Regions from separate parts of the Streptomyces sp. NBC_00829 genome, predicted to be linked through region 2. Evidence: riboswitches for the same ligand, from Rfam matches in the RefSeq annotation. Region 2 holds a riboswitch; each other region holds the start of a gene.
What was found. A riboswitch is a leader RNA that binds a small molecule or an ion and turns the genes downstream of it on or off. The one in region 2 is predicted to bind cobalamin.
Positions count from the first base shown of each region.

Region 1: another riboswitch for cobalamin. It lies ahead of OG293_RS10985 (ribonucleoside-diphosphate reductase subunit alpha); the one in region 2 lies ahead of metE (5-methyltetrahydropteroyltriglutamate--homocysteine S-methyltransferase).
Region 3: another riboswitch for cobalamin. It lies ahead of OG293_RS28315 (cobalamin biosynthesis protein); the one in region 2 lies ahead of metE (5-methyltetrahydropteroyltriglutamate--homocysteine S-methyltransferase).
Region 4: another riboswitch for cobalamin. It lies ahead of OG293_RS25860 (prenyltransferase/squalene oxidase repeat-containing protein); the one in region 2 lies ahead of metE (5-methyltetrahydropteroyltriglutamate--homocysteine S-methyltransferase).

Region 1 covers NZ_CP108867.1:2,648,860-2,655,874, forward strand. The annotation lists gene OG293_RS10975 (DUF3311 domain-containing protein) at 151-441, shown strand; gene mctP (monocarboxylate uptake permease MctP) at 438-2,087, shown strand; cobalamin riboswitch at 2,435-2,578, shown strand; gene OG293_RS10985 (ribonucleoside-diphosphate reductase subunit alpha) at 2,721-5,102, shown strand; gene OG293_RS10990 (ribonucleotide-diphosphate reductase subunit beta) at 5,102-6,115, shown strand; gene def (peptide deformylase) at 6,394-7,015, opposite strand, start outside.
Region 2 covers NZ_CP108867.1:7,293,139-7,300,153, reverse strand. The annotation lists gene OG293_RS32790 (TetR/AcrR family transcriptional regulator) at 1-98, shown strand, start outside; partial or broken gene OG293_RS32785 (hypothetical protein) at 642-980, opposite strand; gene OG293_RS32780 (class I SAM-dependent DNA methyltransferase) at 1,046-1,705, shown strand; one part of gene OG293_RS32775 (IS5 family transposase) at 1,983-2,468, opposite strand; one part of gene OG293_RS32775 (IS5 family transposase) at 2,470-2,859, opposite strand; partial or broken gene OG293_RS32770 (transposase) at 3,063-3,326, opposite strand; cobalamin riboswitch at 3,712-3,931, shown strand; gene metE (5-methyltetrahydropteroyltriglutamate--homocysteine S-methyltransferase) at 4,089-6,404, shown strand; partial or broken gene OG293_RS32760 (5-methyltetrahydropteroyltriglutamate--homocysteine S-methyltransferase) at 6,676-7,015, opposite strand, start outside.
Region 3 covers NZ_CP108867.1:6,362,927-6,369,941, reverse strand. The annotation lists gene OG293_RS28340 (hypothetical protein) at 1-35, opposite strand, end outside; gene OG293_RS28335 (alpha/beta hydrolase) at 162-1,289, opposite strand; gene OG293_RS28330 (class II aldolase/adducin family protein) at 1,661-2,323, opposite strand; gene OG293_RS28325 (anion permease) at 2,549-3,799, shown strand; gene OG293_RS28320 (hypothetical protein) at 3,812-4,033, shown strand; cobalamin riboswitch at 4,181-4,318, shown strand; gene OG293_RS28315 (cobalamin biosynthesis protein) at 4,423-5,388, shown strand; gene OG293_RS28310 (cobyric acid synthase) at 5,385-6,914, shown strand; gene OG293_RS28305 (putative cobaltochelatase) at 6,955-7,015, shown strand, end outside.
Region 4 covers NZ_CP108867.1:5,827,866-5,834,880, reverse strand. The annotation lists gene OG293_RS25875 (aldehyde dehydrogenase) at 1-996, opposite strand, end outside; gene OG293_RS25870 (hypothetical protein) at 1,039-1,257, opposite strand; gene OG293_RS25865 (MBL fold metallo-hydrolase) at 1,369-2,403, shown strand; cobalamin riboswitch at 2,570-2,704, shown strand; gene OG293_RS25860 (prenyltransferase/squalene oxidase repeat-containing protein) at 2,813-4,054, shown strand; gene OG293_RS25855 (SCO2322 family protein) at 4,054-4,710, shown strand; gene OG293_RS25850 (energy-coupling factor transporter transmembrane component T) at 5,010-6,077, shown strand; gene OG293_RS25845 (ABC transporter ATP-binding protein) at 6,074-7,015, shown strand, end outside.

The DNA of each region.
Region 1 (7,015 bases), 4.6 Mb from region 2:
CATGCCGTGTTTCCGGCCACCGTGCCCAGAGGTGCCGAGCAGTCGTTGCCGTACCGATATGCGGACGGGGGTGACTCGCTTCGAAGCCCTCGCCTAGATTTCCTGCGCACTACAGGTATCAGGTGGTCAGCGAGGGGACGGAGACACCGAATGTCCGCAGTGCCCGAGGCGCCCGACGCGCCCGAGGCGCCACAAGCGCCCGAACCGAAACAACCGGTCATCACGCCGGTACGGGTGATCATCGCCCTCTGCCTCTTCGCGCCGTTCGTCGCGATGCTCTGGGTCAGCTCCTACGCGAAGACCGAACCGGCCTTCGCCGGGATCCCGTTCTTCTACTGGTACCAGATGCTCTGGGTGCTGATCTCCACGGCGCTCACCATGATCGCCTACACGCTGTGGCAGCGCGATCAGCGCGCCCGCAAGGGGGGTACGTCGAAGTGAAGGACGGCGTGAACGGCGTCGCACTCGCCGTCTTCATCTGCTTCTTCGTGGCCGTCACGGTCATGGGCTTCCTGGCCGCGCGCTGGCGCAGGGCCGAGAGCGACAGTCTCGACGAATGGGGGCTCGGCGGCCGGTCGTTCGGCACCTGGGTCACCTGGTTCCTGCTCGGCGGCGACCTGTACACGGCCTACACCTTCGTGGCCGTCCCGGCGGCGATCTACGCGGCGGGAGCGGCGGGCTTCTTCGCCGTCCCGTACACGATCCTCGTCTACCCGCTGATCTTCACCTTCCTGCCCCGGCTCTGGTCCGTCTCGCACAAGCACGGATACGTCACCACCTCGGACTTCGTCCGGGGGCGCTGGGGCTCGAAGGGCCTTTCGCTGGCGGTCGCCGTCACCGGCATCCTGGCGACGATGCCGTACATCGCGCTGCAACTGGTCGGCATCCAGGCCGTGCTGGACGTGATGGGCGTCGGCGGCGGCGAGACCACGAACTGGTTCGTCAAGGACCTGCCGCTGCTGATCGCCTTCGGCGTGCTGGCGGCGTACACGTACTCCTCCGGACTGCGGGCGCCCGCGCTCATCGCGTTCGTGAAGGACACGCTGATCTACATCGTCATCGCCGTCGCGATCATCTACATCCCGATCAAGCTGGGCGGCTTCGACGAGGTCTTCACGAAGGCGGGCGACGCGTTCGCACAGATCAACCCGGTGACCGAGAAGCCACGGGGTGCCCTGGCGCCGGGCGAGGCGGGACAGTGGGGTTACGCGACGCTCGCCCTGGGCTCCGCGCTCGCGCTCTTCATGTATCCGCACTCGATCACGGCGACGCTCTCCTCGCGCAGCCGGGAGGTGATCCGCCGCAACACGACCATTCTTCCGCTGTACTCGCTGATGCTCGGGCTGCTGGCGCTGCTCGGCTTCATGGCGATCGCGGCGGGCGTGAAGGTGAAGAACGGCCAGCTGGCGATCCCGCAGCTGTTCGAGAACATGTTCCCCGACTGGTTCGCGGGTGTGGCGTTCGCGGCGATCGGCATCGGCGCGCTGGTGCCGGCGGCGATCATGTCGATCGCGGCGGCGAATCTGTTCACGAGGAACATCTACAAGGACTTCATCAAGCCCGACGCCACGCCCGCACAGGAGACCAAGGTCTCCAAGCTGGTGTCCCTGCTGGTGAAGGTCGGCGCGCTGGTCTTCGTGCTCACGATGGACAAGACCGTGGCCATCAACTTCCAGCTCCTCGGCGGCATCTGGATCCTCCAGACCTTCCCGGCGCTGGTGGGCGGCCTGTTCACCCGCTGGTTCCACCGCTGGGCGCTGCTGACGGGCTGGGCGGTCGGCATGATCTACGGCACCACGGCGGCGTACGGAGTGGCGAGCCCTACGCAGAAGCACTTCGGCGGGTCGTCCGCGGAGATCCCGGGCCTGGGTGAGATCGGCTACATCGGTCTGACGGCGTTCGTCCTGAACGTGGTGGTGACGGTGGTCCTCACCTTCGCGCTGCGGGCGGCGAAGGCGCCGGAGGGTGTGGATGAGACGGTGCCGTCCGACTACACGGCGGACGCGGGTGATCCGGGCGTGAAGGTGACGCTGCCGTCGGCGACGGCTCCGGCTGAGGCGGAGGCGGAGGCGGAAGCCAGCCGCTGAGGCGCAGTTGGTGACGTGGGCCGTCGCGCCTCCCTCCGGGGGCGCGGCGGCCTCGCTCTTCCCGCGGGGTCCGGGCGGCACCGGAGGTGGGACCGGGAGGGATTGAGGACGCGCCCGCAAGGCGTCAGGGGTCAAGGGTGCGGCCCCGAGAGCAGCCCCCCGGTGCTGTCGGACGAGGCCGAGCAGTCCAGCCCGTCCGGCCATGGGGGACACCGCCCGAGGGCCCCCACATCGGCCCCGGCAGCGCCGTCCCGAGCGCGGTGCACGGCATGCCGAAACCGCCGAAACGCCCGCGAGTTGTCGCCCACCGCAACGACCGCGACACAACATGTGGGGGGTGCCGCATCGACCCGCCCCCACATGTATGCTCGTGCTCGCTGTCGCCGCAGGGGAATCCGGTGAGAATCCGGAACTGTCCCGCAACGGTGTGATGTGGTGCGCTTTGTCGCACCCCGCCAGTCCGAGGACCTGCCGACGGCGCATCCGGCTCGACCGAACCGGGTGCCCAGACGTCCGGGCCTCGCGGTTGGGCCGGTGGACGCCGTGCCGTGTGCTGCCCAACTCCGGGTGCCCACACGCCGTACGGCCTCCTCTCCCCCCGCCGGCCCAGAGCCGAGCGAGGGAGAGCACCACGTGACCATCGCGCCAGCCGATCCGGCTTCAGGCATTTCCGAGCAGGTGGCCGACGGCCCCGGGACCGCGCTTCTGCGGACCCTGACCGAACTCACCGCGGATCTGCCCGACACCGACCCGGGCCGTGTCGCCGCCGCCGCGCTGCGCGGCCGGAATGCCGGATCGGACGCGGCGGAGCTCCGGAGCCTCGCCACCGACGCTGCCGCGGGGCTGATCTCCGAGGACCCGGCCTACTCCCGGCTCGCCGCCCGGCTGCTGACCCGTCACATCGCCGACGAGGCCGCCGGACAGGGTGCCGTCGCCTTCTCCGCGTCGGTCGCCGTCGGTCACCGCGAGGGTCTGATCGCCGACCGCACCGCCGAGTTCGTGGTGCTGCACTCCGCGCGACTGGACGCCCTCGTCGACCAGGCCGCGGACGACCGGTTCGGCTACTTCGGTCTGCGCACCCTCTACAGCCGTTACCTCCTGCGGCACCCGATCACCCGTCAGGTGATCGAGACCCCGCAGCACTTCATGCTGCGCGTCGCCTGCGGCCTCGCCGAGGACGACTCGGTCCGCGCCCTGGACGAGGTCTCCGCGCTGTACGGCCTGATGAGCCGGCTGGACTACCTCCCTTCCTCCCCCACGCTCTTCAACTCCGGCACCCGCCACCCGCAGATGTCGTCCTGCTATCTGCTGGACTCGCCGCTGGACGAGCTCGACTCGATCTACGACCGGTACCACCAGGTCGCACGGCTGTCGAAGCACGCGGGCGGCATCGGCCTGTCGTACTCCCGTATCCGTTCGCGTGGTTCGCTGATCCGCGGCACCAACGGGCACTCCAACGGCATCGTCCCGTTCCTCAAGACCCTCGACGCCTCGGTCGCCGCGGTGAACCAGGGCGGCCGGCGCAAGGGCGCCGCGGCCGTCTACCTGGAGACCTGGCACTCCGACATCGAGGAGTTCCTGGAGCTGCGCGACAACACCGGTGAGGACGCGCGGCGTACGCACAACCTCAACCTCGCGCACTGGATCCCCGACGAGTTCATGCGCCGCGTGGAGGCCGACGCCGACTGGTCGCTGTTCTCGCCGGCGGATGTGCCGGGCCTGGTGGACCTGTGGGGCGACGAGTTCGACGCCGCGTACCGCACGGCGGAGGCCGAGGGGCTCGCGCGCAAGACCATCCCGGCGCGGGACCTGTACGGCCGGATGATGCGCACGCTCGCCCAGACCGGCAACGGCTGGATGACGTTCAAGGACGCCTCCAACCGCACCGCCAACCAGACCGCGGAGCCGGGCAGGGTCGTCCACTCCTCGAACCTGTGCACCGAGATCCTCGAGGTGACCGACGACGGCGAGACGGCCGTCTGCAACCTCGGCTCGGTCAACCTGGGCTCGTTCGTCGTGGGCGACGGCATCGACTGGGAGCGGCTCGACGAGACCGTCCGTACGGCGGTGACCTTCCTGGACCGGGTCGTCGACATCAACTTCTACCCGACCGAGCAGGCCGGCCGCTCCAACGCCAGGTGGCGTCCCGTGGGCCTCGGCGCGATGGGACTCCAGGACGTCTTCTTCAAGCTCCGCCTGCCCTTCGACTCGCCGGAGGCGAAGGCGCTCTCGACGAGGATCGCCGAGCGGATCATGCTCGCCGCGTACGAGGCTTCCTGCGACCTTGCCGAGCGTCACGGCCCGCTGCCCGCCTGGTCCGAGACCCGCACCGCCCGTGGCGTGCTGCACCCGGACCACTACGGCGTCGAGCTCAGCTGGCCGGAGCGCTGGGACGCGTTGCGCACCCGCGTGGCGAGCGGTGGCATGCGCAACTCGCTGCTGCTGGCGATCGCGCCGACCGCGACCATCGCCTCGATCGCCGGTGTGTACGAGTGCATCGAGCCGCAGGTCTCCAACCTCTTCAAGCGCGAGACGCTCAGCGGTGAGTTCCTCCAGGTCAACGCCTACCTGGTGCAGGAGCTCAAGGAACTCGGCGTCTGGGACCCGCAGACCCGCGAGGCGCTGCGCGAGTCGAGCGGCTCGGTCCAGGGCTTTAGCTGGATCCCGGCGGACGTCCGCGCGCTCTACCGCACGGCGTGGGAGATCCCGCAGCGCGGCCTGATCGACATGGCCGCCGCCCGCACCCCGTTCCTGGACCAGTCGCAGTCGCTGAACCTGTTCCTGGAGACGCCGACCATCGGCAAGCTCAGCTCGATGTACGCGTACGCCTGGAAGCAGGGGCTCAAGACGACGTACTACCTGCGCTCGCGCCCGGCGACCCGGATCGCCCGCGCGGCCGGGGGCGGCACCTCGGCCGCCACCGCCACCGTCCCCGCACAGCAGGCGTCCGCGCCCGACGCCGACGCGATCGCCTGCTCCCTGGAAAACCCCGAGTCCTGCGAGGCCTGCCAGTAATGACCGCCGAGAACAAGAACCTCCTGGACCCGGGCTTCGAGCTGACGCTGCGTCCGATGCGCTACCCGGACTTCTACGAGCGCTACCGCGACGCGATCAAGAACACCTGGACCGTGGAGGAGGTCGATCTCCACTCCGACGTGGCCGACCTCGCCAAGCTGTCCCCGGGTGAGCAGCACATGATCGGGCGGCTGGTCGCGTTCTTCGCGACGGGCGACTCGATCGTCTCCAACAACCTGGTGCTCACGCTCTACAAGCACATCAACTCCCCCGAGGCGCGGCTGTATCTGAGCCGACAGCTGTTCGAGGAGGCCGTGCACGTCCAGTTCTATCTGACGCTGCTGGACACCTACCTCCCCGACCCTGACGACCGGGCGGCAGCGTTCGACGCGGTCGAGGAGATCCCCTCCATCCGCGAGAAGGCACAGTTCTGCTTCAAGTGGATGGACTCGGTCGAGAAGATCGAGCGGCTGGAGACGAAGTCCGACCGGCGCCGCTTCCTGCTGAATCTGATCTGCTTCGCGGCCTGCATCGAGGGGCTGTTCTTCTACGGGGCGTTCGCGTATGTCTACTGGTTCCGCTCCCGCGGTCTGCTGCACGGCCTGGCCACCGGCACCAACTGGGTGTTCCGGGACGAGACCATGCACATGAACTTCGCCTTCGAGGTCGTGGACACGGTCCGCAAGGAGGAGCCGGAGCTGTTCGACGACGCGCTCCAGCAGCAGGTCACGGACATGCTGAAGGAGGCCGTCGAGGCGGAGCTGCAGTTCGGGCGTGACCTGTGCGGCGAAGGCCTGCCGGGCATGAACACGGAGTCGATGCGCGAGTACCTTCAGTGCGTCGCCGACCAGCGGCTGACCCGGCTGGGCTTCGCCCCGGTGTACGGCTCGGACAATCCGTTCTCCTTCATGGAGTTGCAGGGCGTCCAGGAGCTGACGAACTTCTTCGAGCGCCGTCCGTCCGCCTATCAGGTGGCGGTCGAGGGCTCGGTCGGTTTCGACGACGACTTCTAGGCAGCGGACCCTGGGTTCTCTCCCGAACGGGGGGACGGGAGAGAACAGGCCGGCGACCGGACCGGGGCGGCGGCCGGGGCGCGACGCGTACGGCTCGACCCGGCCGGGCGCGCCTCCACACGGCGCGGCTGCGCCCGCCGCGGCTGCGCCTGCCGCTGCTCACGGTCGACGGGCAGCTGGACGGCCGCCGCTGCACCACGCGCTGGCGGCACGCCCAGGCGCTGGTCCGCCGCCCTCCATGGCCCGGTGCGGACCGTGGCGAGACGACGGGAGCGGACTCAGGCGTTCGGGACGGTCTCGTAGCGCGGCGTGCCCTCTTCCATCTGCCGCAGCGCGTCCTTGCGGTCCCGCTTGGAGAGGCGGTCGATGTACAGATAGCCGTAGAGGTGATCCGTCTCGTGCTGGAGGCAGCGGGCGAAGTACCCGGTACCGCGCACCTTGACCGGATTGCCCTCGGCGTCCTGTCCTCGCACCACGGCATAGTCGGGGCGGGCCAGCGAGGCGTACGCGGTCGGCACGGAGAGGCAGCCCTCGTTGGCGTCGTCGAGGATGCGCAGCTCCGGCGGGAGCTCCTCGAGGACCGGGTTGCAGACGACACCCGTGTGCCGCGCGCCGTCGTCGTCCGGGCAGTCGTAGACGAAGACCTTGAGGTCCACGCCGATCTGGTTGGCGGCCAGGCCCACGCCCTCCGCCGCCTTCTGGCTGGCGAACATGTCGTCGATCAGCGCCGCGAGCTTGTCGTCGAACTCGGTGACGTCCTTGCACTCCTTGTGGAGCACCGGGTTCCCGACGACCGTGATCGGGCGCGCCGTGCCGCGCTCGCGGTACGCCAGCTCGCGCTCCTCGCAGTTCTCCGTGTCGACGACGAAGCCGTCGTTCACCTGCTCGTCAGTCTGCTGC
Region 2 (7,015 bases):
GGACCAACTGGCAGAAGATCGCCGACGGTCGAACCGCCCACGACGTCCACCCCGAGGCCGTAGCCGACGCCGACCAGGCATTCAACCAACTACGGTGACAGGCGACAGTCCCGGTCGAAGAGGGCTCCGCAACCTGGTACACGCGTTGCCACCGGCCCGGTCAGGCCGCTTCCGCGCTGTTCCGATCGGTGCCGGCGTCCTCTGACCATCGCCGGAGGCGACAACGCTCCAGGTCACGAAGGCTCCGGCGGTGCGGCGACCGCAGTAGTGCGAGCAACGATCTCCCGGAAGGTGGGAATTCCCAGGTCGACAGCCTCCTGCTTCCGGGCGATCTGTGCCTCGAGTTGGGCAATCTTCTCCTCGGCGTGGATCAGGCTGCTCTGCAGTCCTTCGATCTCGCCGAGCCAACCCTCGCGTTCGGCTTCCAGGATACCCGCGAGGAGGTTGTCGCGGATCTCGACGAGCCGCGGCCGTTCGGACGCGTGAACGATCAGGACGGGGCAGCGGACACAAGCTTAACCGAACTGATCTTGAAGCAGTTCTCGGGAAGGTCGAGCGCCGGTCCGCTCACAGAAGGTGATGAAAAGTCGTGTGAAATTCGGGGGGTTCGGCGTGTCGCGGACGGGCTGACTCGGGAAGGTTCAAGCCGCGCCGAGCGACGTGGGTGCCTGGTGAGTCCTGCGCAACCAGTCGTCGAGGGTGGCGAAGTCCGATTCGGTGAGGCCCAGGCGGGGGTCGACGCGATGGAGCAGAGCATGTCCTGGATGGTGAGTGGATACCCAGGCGCGATCGGTGTCGGTGATCTCGTCGTCGACCCATGTGAATGAGCGTCCGGCAGCCCAGTCGACGAGGGCGCGGGTTTTCCAGTGCAGTCCGTCTCGCTCGTCCTGCTCTTCTTGGTCGGACGACTCCGGCCAAAGCACAACTGCCAACTGCGGCAGGCCGATCCGCGGGGCTATGTGTTCGTTCGCATCCGCCATCCTTCTCTGAACTAAGGGGTCGTCCTGCTTGGGCTGTTGGGTAGCCTGCGGTCGTGGGAACGGGAATGAACACTGACGGCTGGCTGGAAGACACGCGGACGTCCTACGACACCGTCGCTGCTAGTTATGCCGACCTGACGCGTCACCTTCTGGATGAAACGCCCGAGGAGCGCGCGGTCCTGGCGTTCTTCGCCGCCCTGGTGCGTGCCCAGGGCGGGGGACCCGTTGTGGACGTGGGATGCGGGACGGGGAGGGTCACGGCTCACCTGTGCCAACTGGGCGTGGACGCGTTCGGGATCGACCTGTCGCCCGGAATGATCGAGGTGGCTCGGCGTGATCACCCCGGCCTCCGGTTCGATCTCGGCTCCATGACGGACCTCGCCCTCGCCGACGCCTCGATGACTGGCCTGGTCGCTTGGTACTCGCTGATCCACATCCCCGACGACGAGCTCAGCTCGGTCTTCGCGCACTTCCAGCGAGTGCTGCGGCCCGGTGGGCCGCTGCTACTCGGCTTCCACGTCGGTGATGAGTCACAGTTGAAGACCCAGGGCTATGGCGGGCACCCAATGAACGTCTATGTCCATCGTCGCCAGCACGACCGAATGTTTGAGTGGCTCGACGATGCTGGATTCGTCGTTGAGAAACACAGAACTCTCACCTCGGCCGAGAGTAAGCTCGGGGGAATCATTCTCGCGCGCCGCGAGGCTCCCGGCCCAGAAAAGTGAATCAATCACCAAGGGAGACTGCACGTCACTTGGTCTTCTTCGTGTAACTCGAATCTGGGCCTGCTGTTGTCGAGTTGCGGCCCGCGATCTGAGTGAAGGTCGGCATTCCAAGATCTACATCTCCCGTGCGACGTCCAATCGCCTGGTCGAGCTGAGCAATTTTGTCCTCGGCAGCCGAAAGGCTTACGCGGAGTCCCTCTACCTCCCCGAGCCAACCCTCTCGCTCTGCCTCGGAGATTCGGTCGATTAGGTTGTCGCGGATGTCTAGCCTGGCTGCTCATAGCCACTCGTTGATGGCTGCGACCAGCACTGTTGCCTCGTAGCGCACGGCCAACTTGTCGTATCTCGTGGCCACCGCGCGGTGCCGTTTCAGCCGGTTGATCCCGCACTCCACCGCGTGGCGCTCCTTGTAGTCCTCCTTGTCGAAGGTCGGTGGCCGGCCGCCTCGGGAGCCGAGCTTCTTGCGGTTGCGGACCTGATCGGCCTTCTCCGGGATGGTGCACTCGATCCTGCGTCTGCGCAGGTAGGAGCGGTTCGCGCGGGAGCCGTAGGCTTTGTCGGCACGGACCTTGTCGGGTGTGGTGCGTGGCCGTCCGGGGCCGGTGCGGGGGACGCGGATGCGTTCGAGGACGGGCTGGAACTGCGGGCTGTCGTGCCGGTGCCCGGCTGTGATCAGCAGCGACAGGGGCTTCTGCCCCTGCTCGGTCGCAAGGTGGATCTTCGTAGTCAGACCGCCCCGGGACCGTCCGAGCCCATGATCGTCCGGCTCTGTGTCGATCCCGCCGGGGGGGGCTCGCGCTGCAGATCCCTTTTTTACGCGCGCCGGCGGCGTGCTGGTGGGCGCGGCAGACGGTCGAGTCCACGCTCACGTCCCAGGTGATCAGGCCCTTCGCGTCAGCCTGGACCTGCAGCTGCTCAAGGATGCGCTTCCAGGTGCCGTCGCGCTGCCACCTGCGGAAAAGGTCGTAGATCCGGTCCCAGGGGCCGTACCGTTCAGGGATGTCCCGCCACGGCGTGCCCGCCCGGGTCCGCCACCGTATCCCGTCGATCAACTGCCGACGCGTCCACGTCCGCGGCCTCCCCTGCTTCTTCCCTGCCGGCAGCAACGGCTCCAGCCGAGCCCACTGCCGGTCCGTCAGATCCCCTCGCGCCACACCATGATCATCGCAATCCAAGATCCACTTTCGCAACAGGCCCTAAAGCTCGTCTTCACCGAACCCGCCCGGGCCGACGTCGAGGTCGCCCTCGCCGAACAGTTCCTAGCCGGACTCGACCACCATCCACTGTTCTCACCACCCAACACACCGCCCGCTTCCGCGACGCCGGTACACCAGGCATCGATTCCTAATGCTGTTTGTCAAGCCGCGAGGCCGACGGGTGGGGCAGGTTCGTAGCGCCGCCCGTCACGGAGGAGAGCCCAGAGGACGTTGACTCGACGACGGGCCAGAGCAAGGACGGCCTGGGTATGGCGCTTGCCCTCAGCTCGTTTGCGATCGTAGAACCGACGAGATTCTTCGCTGTGCCGGATGCTGAACAGCGCAGAGGTGTAGAAGACGCGTTGGAGTCGGCGGTTGTATCGCTGGGGGCGCCGCAGGTTGCCGCTGATCTTCCCGGAGTCCCGCGTTCTCGTGTCTCGCCGCGGCGCCGGGTCTTCGCCTTGGCCCGGCGTCGGAACGGGGTGGGACCCGCACGATAGTTCTGGCACTCTTCGCTGACATACCTCGGCGAGCAGGGGGCCTCGCTGCTCATGCTTTCCAGCGGGGGTGGTGTCGACCTGTACGACCTCGCCGGGCCGGGCGATGCGGGCCGCGTTAGGGTTCGGGAGGCAGAGAAGCCGGAGAACGTCCGCAAGTATTTCAAGCCCTCCGAACCGCGCTGCCAGCAAGGCCGCTGCCGCAATCGGTTGCCGGGTTCGTCCTCAGCCGGGCAGGGCACAAACGTGCCGCGACGGTCGTTTTCCGCTTCCGGATGCTGGACTCCGCTCTTCCCTTCGCTGCGCCACCGCGTAGGCTGACCCCGCAGCTGGTTCGCCCTGCCCTCCAGGCAGGGGCGTCGCAAGAGGGAATCCGGTGGAACTCCGGAACTGCCCCGCAGCGGTGAGTGGGAACGACCGCCGTCATACGCACTGGTCCCGGCACGGGACTGGGAAGCGACGGCCAGTAGGTGCCTTCGGACGAGAAGGCGCGCCCATGAGTCCGAAGACCTGCCACTGCCCGTGCGTGACCTACGCGCGCGGAGATCTCGGCGACCTCGTGGGCGGGTCGGCGGTGAGGGCGGGCACGGCCGCACCCGAGGGTGTGCGCAAACCGGGCCCCTGTTGCCGTTCCTTCGCGTCCCACGACCGTTCCGAGGTCGCTGACGAGTACTCGCGAAGGAGAGTTCCGTGACCACATCAGCAGCCGCGGGAGCCCGGGCCACCGTCCACGGCTACCCGCGCCAGGGACCGAACCGGGAACTGAAGAAGGCCGTCGAGGGCTACTGGAGGGGCACGGCGAGCGCCGACTCCCTCAGGGAGTGTGCCGCCGGCATCCGCCGGGCCAACTGGCGCAGCCTCGCCGACGCCGGCATTCACGAGGTCCCCACCGGTGACTTCTCGTACTACGACCACGTCCTGGACACCAGCGTCATGGTCGGCGCGGTCCCCGCACGTCACCGCGCCGCCGTCGAGGCCGACGCCCTCGACGGCTACTTCGCCATGGCCCGCGGCACGCAGGACGTCGCGCCGCTGGAGATGACCAAGTGGCTTGATTCGAACTACCACTACCTGGTGCCCGAGTTGGGCCCGGACACCGTCTTCACCACCGACTCCACCAAGCAGGTAGCGGAGTTGAAGGAGGCCCTCGCCCTGGGCCTGACCGCGCGCCCGGTCCTCGTCGGCCCGGTCACCTACCTCCTGCTCGCCAAGCCCGCCCCCGGCGTGTCCGCGGACTTCGACCCGCTGACCCTGCTGGACCGGCTGCTGCCCGTCTACGCCGAGGTCCTCGCCGACCTGCGCGCGGCGGGCGCGGAGTGGGTGCAACTCGACGAGCCCGCCCTCGTCCAGGACCGCACCCCGGCCGAACTGAACGCCGCCGCCCGCGCCTACCGCGACCTCGGCGCCCTCACCGACCGGCCGAAGCTCCTGATCGCCTCCTACTTCGACTGCCTCGGCGACGCGCTCCCGGTCCTCGCGAAGGCGCCCGTGGAGGGCCTCGCGCTCGACTTCACCGAGGCAGCCGCCGCCAACCTGGACGCCCTTGCCACCGTGGGCGGGCTGCCCGGCAAGCGCCTGGTCGCCGGTGTGGTCAACGGCCGCAACATCTGGGTCAACGACCTCACCAAGTCCCTCGCCACACTGGGCACGTTGCTCGGGCTGGCCGACCGCGTCGACGTGGCCGCCTCCTGCTCGCTCCTCCACGTCCCGCTCGACGCCGCCGCCGAGCGGGACATCGAGCCGCAGATCCTGCGCTGGCTCGCGTTCGCGCGGCAGAAGACAGGCGAGATCGTCACCCTCGCCAAGGGCCTGTCCCAGGGCACCGACGCGATCGCCGCCGAACTCGCCGTCAACCGCGCCGACTTGGCCTCCCGCGCCGGTTCGACGCTCACCCGCGACCCCGCCGTACGGGTCCGGGCCGCCGCCGTCACGGACGCCGATGCCCGCCGCGCTCAGCCGTACGCCGAGCGGAGCGTGGCGCAGCGCGCGCATCTGGGGCTGCCGTCGTTGCCGACGACGACCATCGGATCGTTCCCGCAGACCGCCGAACTGCGCACCGCGCGGGCCGATCTGAGAGCCGGACGCATCGGCGCCGAGAGCTACGAGGAGCGGATCAGGGCCGAGATCCAGGAGGTGATCGCGTTCCAGGAGAAGACCGGTCTGGACGTCCTGGTGCACGGTGAGCCCGAACGCAACGACATGGTCCAGTACTTCGCCGAGCAGCTCACCGGCTACCTCGCCACCCAGCACGGCTGGGTCCAGTCGTACGGCACTCGGTACGTCCGGCCGCCGATCCTGGCCGGCGACATCTCCCGCCCCGAGCCGATGACGGTGCGCTGGACGACGTACGCCCAGTCGCTCACCTCGCGCCCGGTCAAGGGCATGCTCACTGGGCCGGTCACCATGCTCGCCTGGTCCTTCGTCCGCGACGACCAGCCGCTCGGCGACACCGCACGGCAGGTCGCCCTCGCCCTGCGCGACGAGGTCAACAACCTTGAGGCGGCCGGGACTTCGGTCATCCAGGTCGACGAACCCGCCCTGCGCGAGACCCTGCCGCTGCGGTCCGCCGACCACCCCGCATATCTGGCCTGGGCCACGGAGGCGTTCCGGCTCACCACCAGCGGGGTGCGGCCGGAGACGCAGGTCCACACGCACATGTGCTACGCCGAGTTCGGCGACATCGTCCAGGCCATTGACGACCTCGACGCGGACGTCATCAGCCTGGAGGCCGCCCGTTCGCACATGCAGGTCGCGCGCGAGCTGGCCGAGCACGGCTATCTGCGCGAGGCCGGACCCGGCGTGTACGACATCCACTCCCCGCGCGTGCCGAGCGCGGACGAGGCGGCGGCCTTGCTGCGCAAGGGACTTGAGGCCATCCCGGCGGAGCGGCTGTGGGTCAACCCGGACTGCGGTCTGAAGACCCGCGGCTGGCCCGAGACCCGGGCGTCCCTGGAGAACCTGGTCGCCGCGGCCCGCACGGTCCGCGAGGAGCTGGCCGGGTCCTGATCGAAAAAGCCGGCGGGCCTGGACGCTCGGAGCGTCCAGGCCCGCCGCACAGCGCCGCCATCAAACATACGGTGGCGGTCGGGCACGGCTTGTCGAGCGCGGCTCCGGCTGAAGGCCTGCCGAAGCTCGCCGCGACGGGCAGCTGATTCGTCGAGCGGGCTGTGTCTCACACACATCTCACAGACCTGTCACGAAACGCAGGACGGGGCCGCACCATCTGGGCGGCCCATGGACTGTATAGACAGTCCATGGGCCTTCTGGACAGACGGCAAGACGTGTCGAACCACTTGGTCATCTCCAGCGGCGCGACGTCCTGCGTGCCGCGGGCCATGGCGAAGTAGCCGTCGAGGGCGTCGGCCTCGACGGCGGCGCGGTGACGTGCGGGGACCGCGCCGACCATGACGCTGGTGTCCAGGACGTGGTCGTAGTACGAGAAGTCACCGGTGGGGACCTCGTGAATGCCGGCGTCGGCGAGGCTGCGCCAGTTGGCCCGGCGGATGCCGGCGGCACACTCCCTGAGGGAGTCGGCGCTCGCCGTGCCCCTCCAGTAGCCCTCGACGGCCTTCTTCAGTTCCCGGTTCGGTCCCTGGCGCGGGTAGCCGTGGACGGTG
Region 3 (7,015 bases), 930 kb from region 2:
CGCGCCAATTGCTCATCAGGCTTTCGGGACGTCACAGGGAGCAGTCTTCCCGCTGACAGCCCGAAAGCCCAAACGGAACCTGGTCGGCCCGCTGATCGACTCGCCCGCCGGGCGGTGCGCGGGGCGAGCGGGGCCGCGCCCGGGCGTCGGATCGGGGGGCGCTACATCAAGGGGGTGAGGAAGCGTCGCAGGGCTTCCTCGTACCGCTGCGGGCCGGCGTTCCACATCGCGGCGTGCGGGGCGTTGCGGACGGTGTTCAGGCTGATCAGATCGGGGCGCCGGGAAGCGAGTTCGCGGGAGAGCTGCCAGGAGGCGAGCGAGTCCTCCGGGCCGTGGAAGATCAGCGTCGGCACCCGCATGGCCCCCGGGTCCGCGGCTTCCAGAAGCCGGTCGCCGTGCAGTCCGGTCCTGCCCTGGGCAGCCCTGACGGCAAGGGGCAGCAGGGGCGTGGGCGCGCCAAGGGCGGCGGCGAGGCTGCGCAGGGTGCCCTCCCAGTCCAGCACCGGGGAGTCCAGGACGAGGCCGCTGATCCGGTCGCGCAGCGCGGAGTTGGCCGCGGCGTGCAGTGCCATCGAGGCGCCGGTGGACCAGCCGTGCACAACCACGTGCTCGGCTCCGTGGCTCACCGCGAAGCGGATGGCGGCGTCCAGGTCACGCCATTCGGAGTCGCCGAGGTGGCAGAGGCCGTCGGGGGAAGCGGGGGCGCCGGGGTCTCCCCGGTAGCCGAGGTTGAGCACCGGGAGCTGCTGGCGGTGCAGGAACGGCAGGAGGTTCAGCGGGTGCTCCCGGGTGGTGCCCAGGCCGTGGACCGTGATGACCCAGGTCTCGCGGGCGCCGGGCACGAACCATGCGGGCAGGGCACCGAGTTCGCCGGGAATGTCGACATCACGGTGGTCGAGGCCCAGTGCGGTCGCCGGGTCTCCCCGGTGGAGCTGGGGCGTGAGCCGTACCCGCATGCGAGGTTCCAGGCTGCCGAGGACGACCCGTTCCAGCCGGCGTACGACGGTGTCGGCGGAGTGCTCGACCCCGTCGATGACGGGGCCGATGACGGCGTGGACGTCGTCGCTCTCGATTCCGTACGTGCCCGGGCGCTGGGTGGCGAGGCTGCGGGTGAGTGTCACATGGCCCTCGGCCGCGGCGTGCACGGTGGGCCGGGGGTCGCCGGGCAGCGGCCTTCTCGGCCGCGCCTTGAGCGCGACGTCGCTTGCGTAGCGGCCGGCCGCTATGGCGGCCGCGCCGACGCCGATCACTGTGGTGACGGCTGCTGCCGTCGCGATAACCGGGCGCACCAGTCCAGTGTCGGCACCCGCGGGCCGCCCTGCCAGTGGACGGCCGCCGCCGGTGCCCTCGGGGGCACCCCGGCCGCCGGAAGTCACCGAGGGGCGCAGACGCGGCGGGGTCGCGGTGCTCCGCGGAACGCCGGCGTCACCCGAGCGCCCGCCCGACGTGACCGGCGACCCCTGTCGCCCGAGCGCCCGCCCGACGTGACCGGCGACCCCTGTCGCCCGAGCCCACCCCCACGCGACCGGCGACCCGTGTGCCCGAGCCCACCCCCACGCGACCGGCGACCCGTGTGCCCGAGCCCACCCCCACGCGACCGGCGACCCGTGTGCCCGAGCCCACCCCCACGCGACCGGCGACCCGTGTGCCCGAGCGCGGCTCAGCCGCGCTGGCCGTAGCCGCTGAGCTTCTCGCCCGCCTCGCGCAGCTGCGCGGCGGAGAGCAGGCTCGGCGCGCGCCCGGGCACCGACGCGGCGGTCAGCCAGAGCCGGCACATCCACTCCAGCTGGGCGGTGCGGTCGTAGGCCTGGTCGAGGCTGTCGCCGTACGCGACGGTTCCGTGGTTCTGGAGCAGACAGGCGGTGCGCCCGCGCAGGGCGCCGAGCATGTTCGCGGCCAGCTCCTGGGTTCCGTACAGGGCGTAGGGGGCGACGCGGACGCTCCCGCCGAGGGCCGCGGCCATGTAGTGGACGGGCGGGAGCTCGGGGACGAGGGTGGAGACCGCGGTGGCGTGCACGGCGTGGGTATGGACGACCGCGCCCGCGCCGGTGTGACGGTAGACCTCCAGATGCAGCGGCAGCTCACTGGTGGGGGCCAGGTCGCCGAGAAGCTGCCTGCCGTCGAGTCCGACCCCGATCGCGTCCCCGGGCGTGAGCCGCTCGTAGGGCACTCCGCTCGGGGTGACCAGGACCAGCTCGCCGACCCGCACCGAGACATTGCCCGACGTGCCCACCACCAGGCCCTCCGCCGCCGTCCTGCGGGCGGTGGCCACGAGGTCCTGCCACGCCTTCTCGATCACTTCCTGTCGCACCTGATCGGTCATGCGCCGATCCTGTCAGGCGGGGACGGAATGCCACAGGGCGGATGGATGATGGAGATCACTTGAATCACCATAAATACGGCATTTCCCCGACGCCATCGCGGCCGTCACAAGCGGAGCGAGGAATCCTCACCCGAGGACACTCCAGAGCCGATCACAGTTCATCTTCCGTTCACCCAGGTTAACTACGTTCGCCGGGCCACTGACGTCAAACGATTGCCTGGGTAAATGGAACACATCACCTTGCTGCTCGCGATTGTGATCGTGACAGCGCTCGTGTTCGATTTCACGAACGGTTTCCACGACACCGCCAACGCGATGGCGACGACCATCTCGACCGGCGCTCTGAAGCCCAAGACGGCGGTGGCCATGTCCGCCGCGCTCAACCTTGTCGGGGCGTTCCTGTCCGTGGAGGTCGCCAAGACGATCTCCAGCGGGATCGTCACCGAGTCAGGCATCACCCCCGAAGTCATCTTCGCGGCGCTCGTCGGCGCCATCCTCTGGAATCTGCTGACCTGGCTGATCGGTCTGCCCTCCAGTTCCTCGCACGCCCTGATGGGCGGACTGATCGGCGCCACCGTCGCCTCGGTCGGCGTCAGTGGGGTCAACGGCGGCACGGTCGTCACCAAGGTTCTGATCCCCGCGATCGCCGCTCCTCTGGTGGCGGGCCTCGCCGCGTTCCTGGCCTCCCGGCTCACGTACAAGATCGGCAAGAACGCCGACGAGAAGGCCACCGCGAAGGGCTACCGCTCCGGCCAGATCGCCTCGGCGGGCCTGGTCTCCCTCGCCCACGGCACCAACGACGCCCAGAAGACGATGGGCATCATCACGCTGGCGCTCGTCGCCGGGGGCGTGCTCTCGCCCGGCTCCAACCCTCCCCTGTGGGTCATCCTCTCGGCCGGACTCGCGATCGCGATGGGCACCTACCTCGGCGGCTGGCGCATCATCCGCACCATGGGCAAAGGCCTCACCGACCTCCAGCCGCAGCAGGGCTTCGCCGCCCAGACCAGCGCCGCCAGCGTCATCCTGGCCTCCTCCAACCTCGGCTTCTCGCTGTCGACCACGCACTCCTGCTCCGGCGCCGTGATGGGCGCGGGACTGGGCCGCAAGGGCGGTGTGGTCCGCTGGTCGACCGCCACCCGGATGTTCGTCGCGTGGGGCCTGACCCTGCCGGCCGCCGGGCTGGTGGCCGCGGGCTCGGAGTTCGTGACCAAGCAGGGCGGTTGGGGTGTTGCGGTGGTCGCCGCGTTCCTGATCGGCGCCTGCGCGGCGATCTGGCTCGTCTCGCGCCGCCAGGTCGTCGACCACACCAACGTCAACGAGGCGGACGCCGACGCCGAGCCCGCCGGTGTCGTGACGGCCGCGATCGCCGCCGTCTCCCCGCCGCCGGTCGGCACGCCCGCGCAGGATCTCAAGACGACCATCTCGGCTCCGGCCCCCGCGGCCGACTCCGAGCCGCCCCAGCCGGCCACGGTGTAAGGACAGATCAGCATGAACATCGACTGGGCAGCACTCGGCTCCGTCTTCGGCGTGAGCCTCGTGGCCACGGTGGCTCTCGTGAGCCTGTTCACCCTCGGCGTGGTGGGCATGACCAAGCAGGAGTCCGCCGCCGCGCAGGGCGGCTCCGCGGCGCTCGCACGCACCGGCGCGTACGCCTGCTTCGCGCTGTGCGCCGGGGCCGTGGCGTACGGCATCTATCTGATCGTCACCTGAGGGCGCGCCTTCACCACCCGTCCCACCAGCCGGGCCGGTCACCCCTCCCGGGGCGGCCGGCCCGGCGTGTGTGCCGCAGCACACTCTCCCTTCGCAGGTCAAAGGCAAGTTGACGGCCGTTCTCGCAGCGTGGTGGACTGCCGAGGCCATCTGGGACATGTCGTGGGAGACACGTCCCTGGGCGGCAGAAGAGGAAGCCGGTGCGAATCCGGCGCGGTCCCGCCACTGTCACGGAGGAGCACTCCTCCGGAAGCCAGGAACTCTCGCCGCCCGTCACGTCGAACCAGGGCGCGGACACCCTGAGTGAGGACATATCGCCATGCCCGGCTGCGGTTCACTTCCTGCTGTGAGTACGAAGGCCCTACCAGGCGGAACGCCGGCCTGAACCGATGCGTGCCGACCGTGAATTCGTGTACGGCGCCGCCGCCGGCCTCGCCGGTGACCTGCTTCTCGGTGACCCTCGCCGGGGACATCCGGTCGCCGCGTTCGGGCGGGCCGCGTCGCGTGTCGAGCGTGCACTGTGGCGAAACCACCGGGGCTGGGGTGCGCTGCACACCGCCGTGTGCGCCGGGGGCGCCGTCGCTGCCGCCGCGCTTCTCGGCCGCGCCCTGCGGGGCCGCCCCGCCGCTTCCGTCGCGCTGAACGCCGCCGCCACGTGGGCCGTCGTCGGCGGCACCTCGCTCGGCCGGGAGGCGCGGACCATCGGCGGCGCACTCGCCGCCGGGGACGTGGACGCGGCCCGGGAGCGGCTGCCGCATCTGTGCGGGCGTGATCCGCACTCCCTGGACGAACAGCAGATCGCCCGAGCCGTGGTGGAGTCCGTCGCCGAGAACACCTCCGACGCGGTGGTGGGCGCCCTGGTCTGGGGCGCGCTCGCGGGTGTCCCCGGCCTCGTCGGTTTCCGCGCGGTCAACACCCTGGACGCGATGGTGGGGCACAAGTCGCCCCGCTACCGGCGGTTCGGCTGGGCCTCGGCCCGCGTCGACGATGTGGCCGGCTGGCCGGGCGCCCGGCTCACCGCCGCTCTCGCTGTGCTCGCGGGCGAGGACGCGCGCGGGGCGGTGCGCTCTTGGCGGAACGACGCGAAGAAGCATCCGAGCCCCAACGCGGGACCGGTGGAGGCCGCGTTCGCGGGGGCGCTCGGCGTACGGCTCGGCGGCACCCTCTCGTACGGCGGACGTGTTGAGCACCGGCCGGTGCTCAACAGCGGGGGCCGCCCGGTGGAGTTCGGGGACATCGAACGCGCCGTGCGGCTCTCCCGCCGCGTCGGCTGGCTGACTCTGGCGACCTGCGCGGCGGGCCGCGTCGCGGGGCACGCGCTGCGCGCGCGGCGCGCCGGAAAGGGGCGGGGATGAGCAGGCGCAGGGGCGGCGGACTGCTGGTCGCGGGGACCACGTCGGATGCCGGAAAGAGCGTCGTCACGGCCGGGATCTGCCGCTGGCTGGTGCGGCAGGGGGTGAAGGTCGCGCCCTTCAAGGGACAGAACATGTCGCTCAACTCGTTCGTGACGCGCGAGGGCGCGGAGATCGGGCGGGCGCAGGCCATGCAGGCGCGGGCCGCGCGCGTGGAGCCGAGCGCGCTGATGAACCCGGTGCTGCTCAAGCCCGGCAGCGACCGTTCCAGCCAGGTCGTGCTGATGGGAAAGCCGGTCGGTGAGCTGAGCGCCCGTGGCTACCACGGCGGACGCCAGGAGGCCCTGCTCGGCACCGTCCTGGAGTGCCTGGAGGAACTGCGGGGCACGTATGAAGCCGTGATCTGCGAGGGGGCGGGCAGTCCGGCCGAGATCAATCTGCGGCGCACGGACATCGTGAACATGGGCATCGCGCGGGCCGCACGGCTGCCGGTGCTGGTGGTCGGCGACATTGACCGAGGCGGCGTGTTCGCCTCGTTCTTCGGTACGACGGCGCTCCTCGCCCCCGAGGACCAGGAGCTGATCGCGGGTTACCTGGTCAACAAGTTCCGCGGCGATGTGTCGCTCCTCGAACCGGGCCTGGAGATGCTGCACGGGCTCACCGGTCGGCGCACCTACGGGGTGCTGCCGTACGCGCACGGTCTCGGCATCGACGAGGAGGACGGGCTGCGCGTCTCGCTGCGCGGGGCCGTACGCGAGTCGGTGGTCGCGCCCCCGGTCGGCGAGGACGTGCTGCGCGTCGCCGTGTGCGCCGTGCCGCTGATGTCGAACTTCACGGACGTGGACGCGCTGGCCGCCGAGCCGGGCGTCGTCGTGCGGTTCGTGGACCGGGCCGAGGAACTGACCGACGCCGACCTGGTGGTCGTGCCCGGCACCCGGGGCACGGTCAGGGCACTCGAATGGCTGCGCGAGCGCGGTCTGGCCGCGGCTCTGGCACGCCGGGCCGCCGAGGGGCGGCCTGTGCTCGGCATCTGCGGCGGCTTCCAGGCGCTGTCCGAACAGATCGACGACGAGGTCGAGTCGAAGGCGGGACGGGTCCCCGGGCTCGGACTGCTGCCCGTACGCGTACGGTTCGCGGTCGACAAGACGCTGGCCCGCCCGGTCGGCGACGCGCTCGGAGAGACGGTCGAGGGCTACGAGATCCACCACGGGGTCGCCGACGTGCTCGGCGGGGACCCTTTTCTGGACGGCTGCCGGGTCGGCTCGGTATGGGGCACCCACTGGCACGGCTCGCTGGAGAGCGACGGCTTCCGCAGGGCTTTCCTGCGCGAGGTGGCGTCGGCCGCCGGCCGGCGTTTCGTACCGGCACCCGGCACCTGCTTCGACGCGCTGCGCGAGGAGCAGCTGGACCGGCTCGGCGATCTGATCGAGGAGTACGCCGACACGGACGCCCTGTGGCGTCTCGTCGAGTCGGGGGCCCCCGCCGGCCTTCCGTTCATCCCGCCCGGAGCGCCCGGAGGCTCGTCATGAGCACCGGCAGGCCGGCGGACACCGTCGTCAAGGAGGCGTTGTGAGTACCCCGTATCCCTTCACCGCGATCGTGGGGCAGGACGACCTGCGGCTCGCGCTGC
Region 4 (7,015 bases), 1.5 Mb from region 2:
GCGGGCGACGAGGGGACCGACCTGGGTCGCCGCGTCGAGCGGGTCTCCGACGACGAGCGCGGAGGCCGCGGCGGCGAAGGCTTCGGCGAACTCGTCGTAACGGCTGCGCGGGGCGAGGATACGGGTCTGGGCCACGCACGCCTGCCCGTTGTTCATCCAGGCCGCGGGCACGATTCCCGCGACGGCCGGGGCGAGGTCCGCGTCGGGCAGGATCACGGCCGCGGACTTGCCGCCCAGCTCCAGGGTGACGCGGGTGAGGTTGCGCGAGGCGACCTCCATCACCCGCTTGCCTGCGGCGACGGACCCGGTGAAGGACACCTTGTCGATCCCGGGGTGGCCCACCAGATACTCGCTCACCTCGCGGTCCGCGGGCAGGATGGACAGGACGCCCTCCGGCAGCCCGGCCTCCTTGGCGATCTCACCGAGGATGTACGAGTCGAGGGGCGACTCGGGCGAGGGCTTGAGCACGACGGCGCAGCCGGCCAGCAGCGCGGGCCCGAGCTTGGCGGCGGCGGTGAACTGCGGCACGTTCCACGGCACGACGGCTGCGACGACCCCGACGGGTTCCCGCCGCACAAGGATCGGCCCGAGCACTCCGTCCCGCCGCTCCTCGTGCGTATACGCGCGCGCAACGGTGATCGCCGCGTCCCAGACCATCATCGCGCCGAGCGCCTGGGCGAGCACGCTCCAGGAGTACGGCGACCCGTTCTGCGAGCTGATGGACCGGGCGATCTCCTCGTGCCGGACGGCGATCGCGTCCTTGATCCGCCCGACGACGGCGATCCGCTCCTCCAGGGTGGCCCGGGGCCAGGGCCCCTCGTCGAACGCCTTGCGCGCGGCGGCCACCGCGCGGTCGACATCCGCGCGGGAGGCGTGCGGGACGCGTCCGAGGACCTGCTCGGTATGGGGCGAGACGACCTCGATGACATCGGCGCCGAGGGGGTCGGTCAACTCCCCGCCGATGAACAGCTTTCGGTGTTCCACAAGCTCGGTCATGGCTGCTGCCTCCCGCTGCCCGGCGCACTTTCTGACACTGATTCAGAACTGATACCAGTTCTCGTTCAAGTAGTCCACGGCGGGAACCGGAGAGCGTTCCGACGCCTCACCCGTGCCGGCGGGCAGGGAATCGCGGGGCATCGAGCCCGGACGGCCGCCGGGATCGAGCGGCCGAGACGCGACGGCCGGCGCGTCCTCGACGGCCTCCACCTCCATCCGCGGCTTCTCGCTCGCCGATGCCACCGCTTCTCGCGAATCCATCCACGAACCCCATCAGTCAACTCCCCCGGAGAACCGGTCGACTCGGGCGACTATTGGAACCAGTTCTAGTTATAGTGGGCATGCCGTGCCGCCGAGAGAGATGAGAACCTCATGACGCAGGTGACCGACCACGGCGGAGGCGTCTGGGCCATCGAGGTGCCCATCCCGGACAATCCCCTCGGGCACACCCTCGTCCATCTCCTCGACACCGACCGCGGCCCCGTCCTCATCGACACGGGCTGGGACGACCCGGCCTCCTTCGACGCCCTCGCCGCCGGGCTCGGATCACTCGGCGTCCAGGTCGCCGGCCTGCACGGTGTGGTCATCACCCACCACCACCCCGACCATCACGGTCTGTCGGGACGCGTCCGGCAGGAGTCCGGGGCATGGATCGCGATGCATGCCGCCGACAGTGCCGTGGTGCGGCGCACCCGTGATGCCGAACCGGAGCTCTGGCTCGGCTACTTGGCCGACAAGCTCAGCAGAGCGGGCGCGCCCGACGCACACACCGCCCCGCTGCGCGAAGCCCGCGCCTCGGGGCGGATGCGTACGCTGCCGGGACTGCGCGCCGCCCTGCCCGACCGGGAGATCGTCCCCGGCGAGCTGCTCGACCTGGCCGGGCGGCGGCTGCGGGCCGTCTGGACCCCGGGGCACACACCCGGCCATGTCTGCCTCCATCTGGAGGAAGCCCACCCGGCGATGCGGCCCGGCAACGGCCGGTTGTTCTCCGGGGACCATCTGCTGCCGGGGATCACCCCGCACATCGGCCTGTACGAGGACCCGGACGACGCGACCGTCACCGACCCGCTCGGCGACTACCTCGACTCACTGGAGCGGATCGGCAGGCTGGCCCCCGCGGAGGTGCTCCCGGCGCATCAGTACGCCTTCACCGACGCCGCGGCCCGCGTCCGGGAACTGCTCACCCACCACGAGGACCGCCTCACGGGTCTGCTCGCCCTGCTGGCCGAGCCGCTCACCCCGTGGCAGGTCGCCGAACGGATGGAGTGGAACCGGCCCTGGGAGCAGATTCCGTACGGGTCGAGGAACATCGCGGTCTCGGAGGCCGAGGCGCATCTGCGCAGGCTGGTGAAGCTGGGACAGGCGGAGGCGCTGACCGGTACCCCCACCACCTTCGTCGCCGCCTGATCCGCCCCGCCCGGCGCATGCGCCCGTCGGGTTCATGGCCACGTCCGCCCCGCCGCCACCCCCCGCCGCCGCTTCCGCCGTCGGCTCGACGGCCGCCCACCGCCTCGGCCCGGCCGGTCCGTGCGCCCGCCGCCCGGGGCGGGATGCGCCCGGTCGTGCACAGGTGACCGGCCGGTAGAGTGTGCGAGTCGTCATCACACTCGTACGGGGGGAAGCCGGTGCGAATCCGGCGCTGACCCGCAACCGTGAGCCGCCCTCGCAGGCGGTGAGCCGGAATGCCTCGTACGGTCGTGACCGGCTCGCGCCACCGGCAGCCGCCGGTGGCCGGCACCGTCGAGGGATACGGGGCCGGAGCCCTGGTGCCTCAGCGTGCCCGTGCCCGGCTCCCGCAGGAGAGGCACACCCCGCCATGACCACCGCCCGCCGCAGCGCCGCCGCGCTCGCCGCTTCCGCCGTACTCGGCATGGCCATCACCTCGGCCGCCGCCCCGGCCGCGATCGCCGCGCCGTCGCCGATACCGTCAGCCGCGCTGCCGCCCGGCCTGTACGGAAAGGGCGACCCGACCTATGACGGCGTGTGGCGTCAGTCGCTCGCCCTGCTCGCCCAGGACACCGCCGGCGTCAAGCCCGCGGCGAAGGCCGTGGCCTGGCTCACCGGGCAGCAGTGCGCGAGCGGGGCGTTCGCCTCGTACCGGGCGGACGCGGCCAAGCCGTGCGACACCAAGCTGCCGCTGGACTCCAACGCCACCGCCGCCGCGGTGCAGGGCCTCGCCGCGCTCGGCGGGCAGGACGCCGCCGTGAAGAAGTCGGCCGGCTGGCTGAAGTCCGTACAGAACGCGGACGGCGGCTGGGGCTACAACCCCGGCGGGGCGAGCGACGCCAACTCCACCTCGATCGTGATCGGCGCCCTCGCGGCAGCGGGCGAGAAGCCGGAGGGCGTGAAGTCCAAGGGCGGCAAGACCCCCTACGACGCGCTGCTGACCTTCGCGCAGCCATGCGGCCCGAAGAACGGCGGCGCGTTCGTCTACCAGCCGAAGCAGCCGGGTATCGTCGCGGACTCCACCGCGGCAGCCGTGGTCGGCGCACACGGCCAGGGCCTGGCCGCCACCGCGGGCGCGAAGGACGCCAAGGGGACGGCCTGTGAGAAGACCACGGCGATCGAGGGCGCCGCACACAACGGCGCGGCCTACCTCGCCACCGCACTCGCCAAGACCGGGCACCTCAACACTCCCCCGATGCCTGGCGCGTCGGACCCGGCGGAGAAGCCCGACTTCGGGAACACGGCCGATGCGGTTGTCGCGCTGAGCGCGCAGGGCCTCGGCGAGCAGGCGAAGAAGCCGCTGGCGTGGCTGGAGCAGAACTCCGCGGCCTGGGCCAAGGAGTCCGGCCCGGCGGCGTACGCCCAGCTGATCTTCGCCGCCCGCGCGGGCGGAGCGGACCCGAAGGGCTTCGGCGGCACGGACCTGGTGGCGGCGCTGAACGCGACGGGCCCCGCGCCCGAGTCGTCCGCGGAGCCCAAGAAGGCCGAAGCCGAGTCGGACTCCGGCTCAGACTCGGGCTCCGGTGTCTGGTGGGTCGCCGGCGCGCTCTTCTTCGCGAGCGTCGGCGCGGGCATCCTGATCAGCGGCCGCCGCAAGAACCGGCAGCAGTGATGCGCCGGCGACTTCTCTCCCTGGCCCTCGCGCTCGGCGCCGCGCTGTCGGTACTGGGCGCGGGGCCGGCGCAGGCGGCCGGTTACCGCTACTGGTCGTTCTGGGAGAGCAGTGGGGGCAGGTGGACGTACGCGACCGAGGGCCCCGCCACGGCACGGCCCACAGACGGCGCGGTCAACGGCTTCCGCTTCTCGGTGAGCGCGGACAGCGGGGACTCGGCGCAGCCGCGCAGGGCCCCGGACTTCACGGCGATCTGCGGCACGACGCCCGCCAGGCCGGACCACAAGCGGATCGCCCTGGTCATCGACCCGGGCACCCAGGAGGACGCCCCCGCGGGCGAGAGGCCGCCCGCCCTGCGGGCGGTGTGCGCCCAGGTGCCGAAGGACGCGACGACCGCGGAGGCGCTGGCGTCGGTGGCGAAGCCGCTGCGCTACAACAGCCAGGCGCTCCTGTGCGCGATCACGGGTTACCCGAAGTCGGGCTGCGGCGAGCAGGTCTCGGCGACGGAGCCGAAGTCGTCGACGCCGCCGAAGGGCGACACCGGGGACGACGGCGGCCCTTCGGTCGGCGTCATCGCGGGCATCGCGGCGGTTGTCGCACTCGGCGGCGCGGCACTGTGGCGCTCCCGCCGCCGCGGGTACCCCGGTCGGCGGTGAACGTGTCCACGGTGGGCCAGGGTCGCGCATGGTCGCTTCCCGCCGGGAGAGTCCGTACCGGGTCGTCCCCGCAGGCGATCGGCGGCCCGCACCGGGCGACCGGTCCGCAAGGCCTCACCGCCGCGGACGGCGGAGAGCCGATCCGGAGGGAACCGGCAACCCGCACCACACGGCCGGGCCGCGTACCCCGACCCGCACCACAAGAGCCCCCGCCCCAGCGCGACAGCCACCGCGGCGACGGCTCCCCGCCACCCCGGTTCCCCCGCCTCCGGCCCCCCGAGGCCAACCGCAGCAACGCCCTGCACGCCGGTGCCTGGTGGCTGTGGGCCCTCGGGCTCGGGGTCGCCGCGTCCCGGACCACCAACCCCCTCCTCCTCGGCCTCATCGTCGGCGTCGCCGGATACGTCGTCGCCGCACGCCGCACCGACGCCCCCTGGGCCCGTTCCTACGGTGCCTTCGTCAAGCTCGGGCTCGTCGTCATCGGCATCCGCGTCCTGTTCTCCGTCGTCCTCGGCTCGCCCGTCCCCGGCATGCACACCCTGCTCACCCTCCCCGAAGTCCCGCTCCCCGACTGGGCGAAGGGCATCCGGATCGGCGGCCGGGTCTCCGCCGAGCAGCTGGTCTTCGCGCTGTACGACGGGGCGAAGCTCGCGACCCTCCTCATCTGCGTCGGCGCTGCCAACTCCCTCGCCAATCCCGCCCGCCTCCTCAAGTCCCTCCCCGGCGCGCTGTACGAGGTCGGTGTCGCCGTCGTCGTCGCGATGACCTTCGCGCCGAACATGGTCGCCGACGTCGTACGCCTGCGGACCGCCCGCAGGCTCCGCGGTCGCCCCACCGGCGGCATCAGGGCAGTCGTCCAGGTCGGAATGCCCGTCCTGGAGGGCGCGCTCGAACGGTCCGTCGCCGTCGCCGCCTCCATGGACGCCCGCGGCTACGGCCGCAGCGCCCACGTCCCGCCCGCCGTCCGGCACACCACCACCGCGCTCACCCTCGGGGGGCTGCTCGGAGTCTGCGCCGGTTCGTACGGACTGCTCGCCGCCGAGGGCGCCTCGTACGGTCTGCCCCTGCTGGCCGCAGGGCTCGTCGCCGCACTCGCGGGCCTGCGTCTCGGTGGCCGCCGTTCCGTCCGTACCCGCTACCGCCCCGACCGCTGGGGCCCCCGGGCCTGGCTGGTCGCGGGCTCGGGCGCGGCGGTCGCGGCCCTGATGATCTGGGCGAACGCCTACGACCCGCAGGCCCTGCACCCCGGCGTCGTGCCGCTGACCGCGCCCACGCTTCCGCTCTGGCCGGCCGCGTCGATTCTGCCCGGCCTGCTCCCGGCCTTCGTCGCCCCCGCCCCAGCCCCCGCCGCGCAGGAGAACCCGTGATCCGTTTCGAAGACGCGTCGGTCATCTATCACGGCGCCGCCCGGCCGGCGATCCAGGGTGTCGACCTGACCGTCCCCGAGGGCGAGTTGGTGCTGCTCGTCGGTCCGTCCGGTGTCGGCAAGTCGACTCTGCTGGGTGCGGTGTCCGGGCTGGTCCCGCACTTCACCGGGGGCACCCTCCGCGGCCGGGTCACCGTGGACGGCCGCGACACTCGCACCCACAAGCCCCGCGAACTCGCCGATCTCGTCGGCACGGTGGGCCAGGACCCGCTCGCGCACTTCGTCACCGACACGGTCGAGGACGAGCTGGCGTACGGCATGGAATCGCTCGGTGTCGCCCCCGAGGTGATGCGCCGCCGTGTCGAGGAGACGCTGGACCTCCTCGGCCTCGCCGAGCTGCGCGACCGGCCCATCGCCACCCTCTCCGGCGGTCAGCGGCAGCGCGTCGCGATCGGCTCGGTGCTGACCCCGCACCCCAAGGTCCTCGTGCTCGACGAGCCGACGTCCGCGCTCGACCCGGCTGCGGCGGAAGAGGTGCTCGCGGTGCTCCAGCGGCTGGTCCACGACCTCGGCACGACGGTGCTGATGGCCGAGCACCGGCTGGAGCGGGTCGTGCAGTACGCGGACCAGGTCGTCCTGCTCCCCGGGCCCGGCATGCCTCCGGTGACCGGCACGCCGGCGGAGATCATGGCGGTCTCGCCCGTGTGTCCGCCGGTCGTGGAGCTGGGCCGGCTGGCGAAGTGGGATCCGCTGCCGCTGTCGGTACGGGACGCGAGGCGCAGGGCGGGTGCGCTGCGGGACCGGCTGGCCGGGTCCTCCCCCACCCCGTCGGCAGCGGCCCCGCAGGCGGTGGAGGCGCCCAGTCCGGGACAGCGCCCCGGCACCACGGCCACCACCAGGCGCCTCACCGTCCGCCGCGGCCGGGTCGAAGCGCTGCAC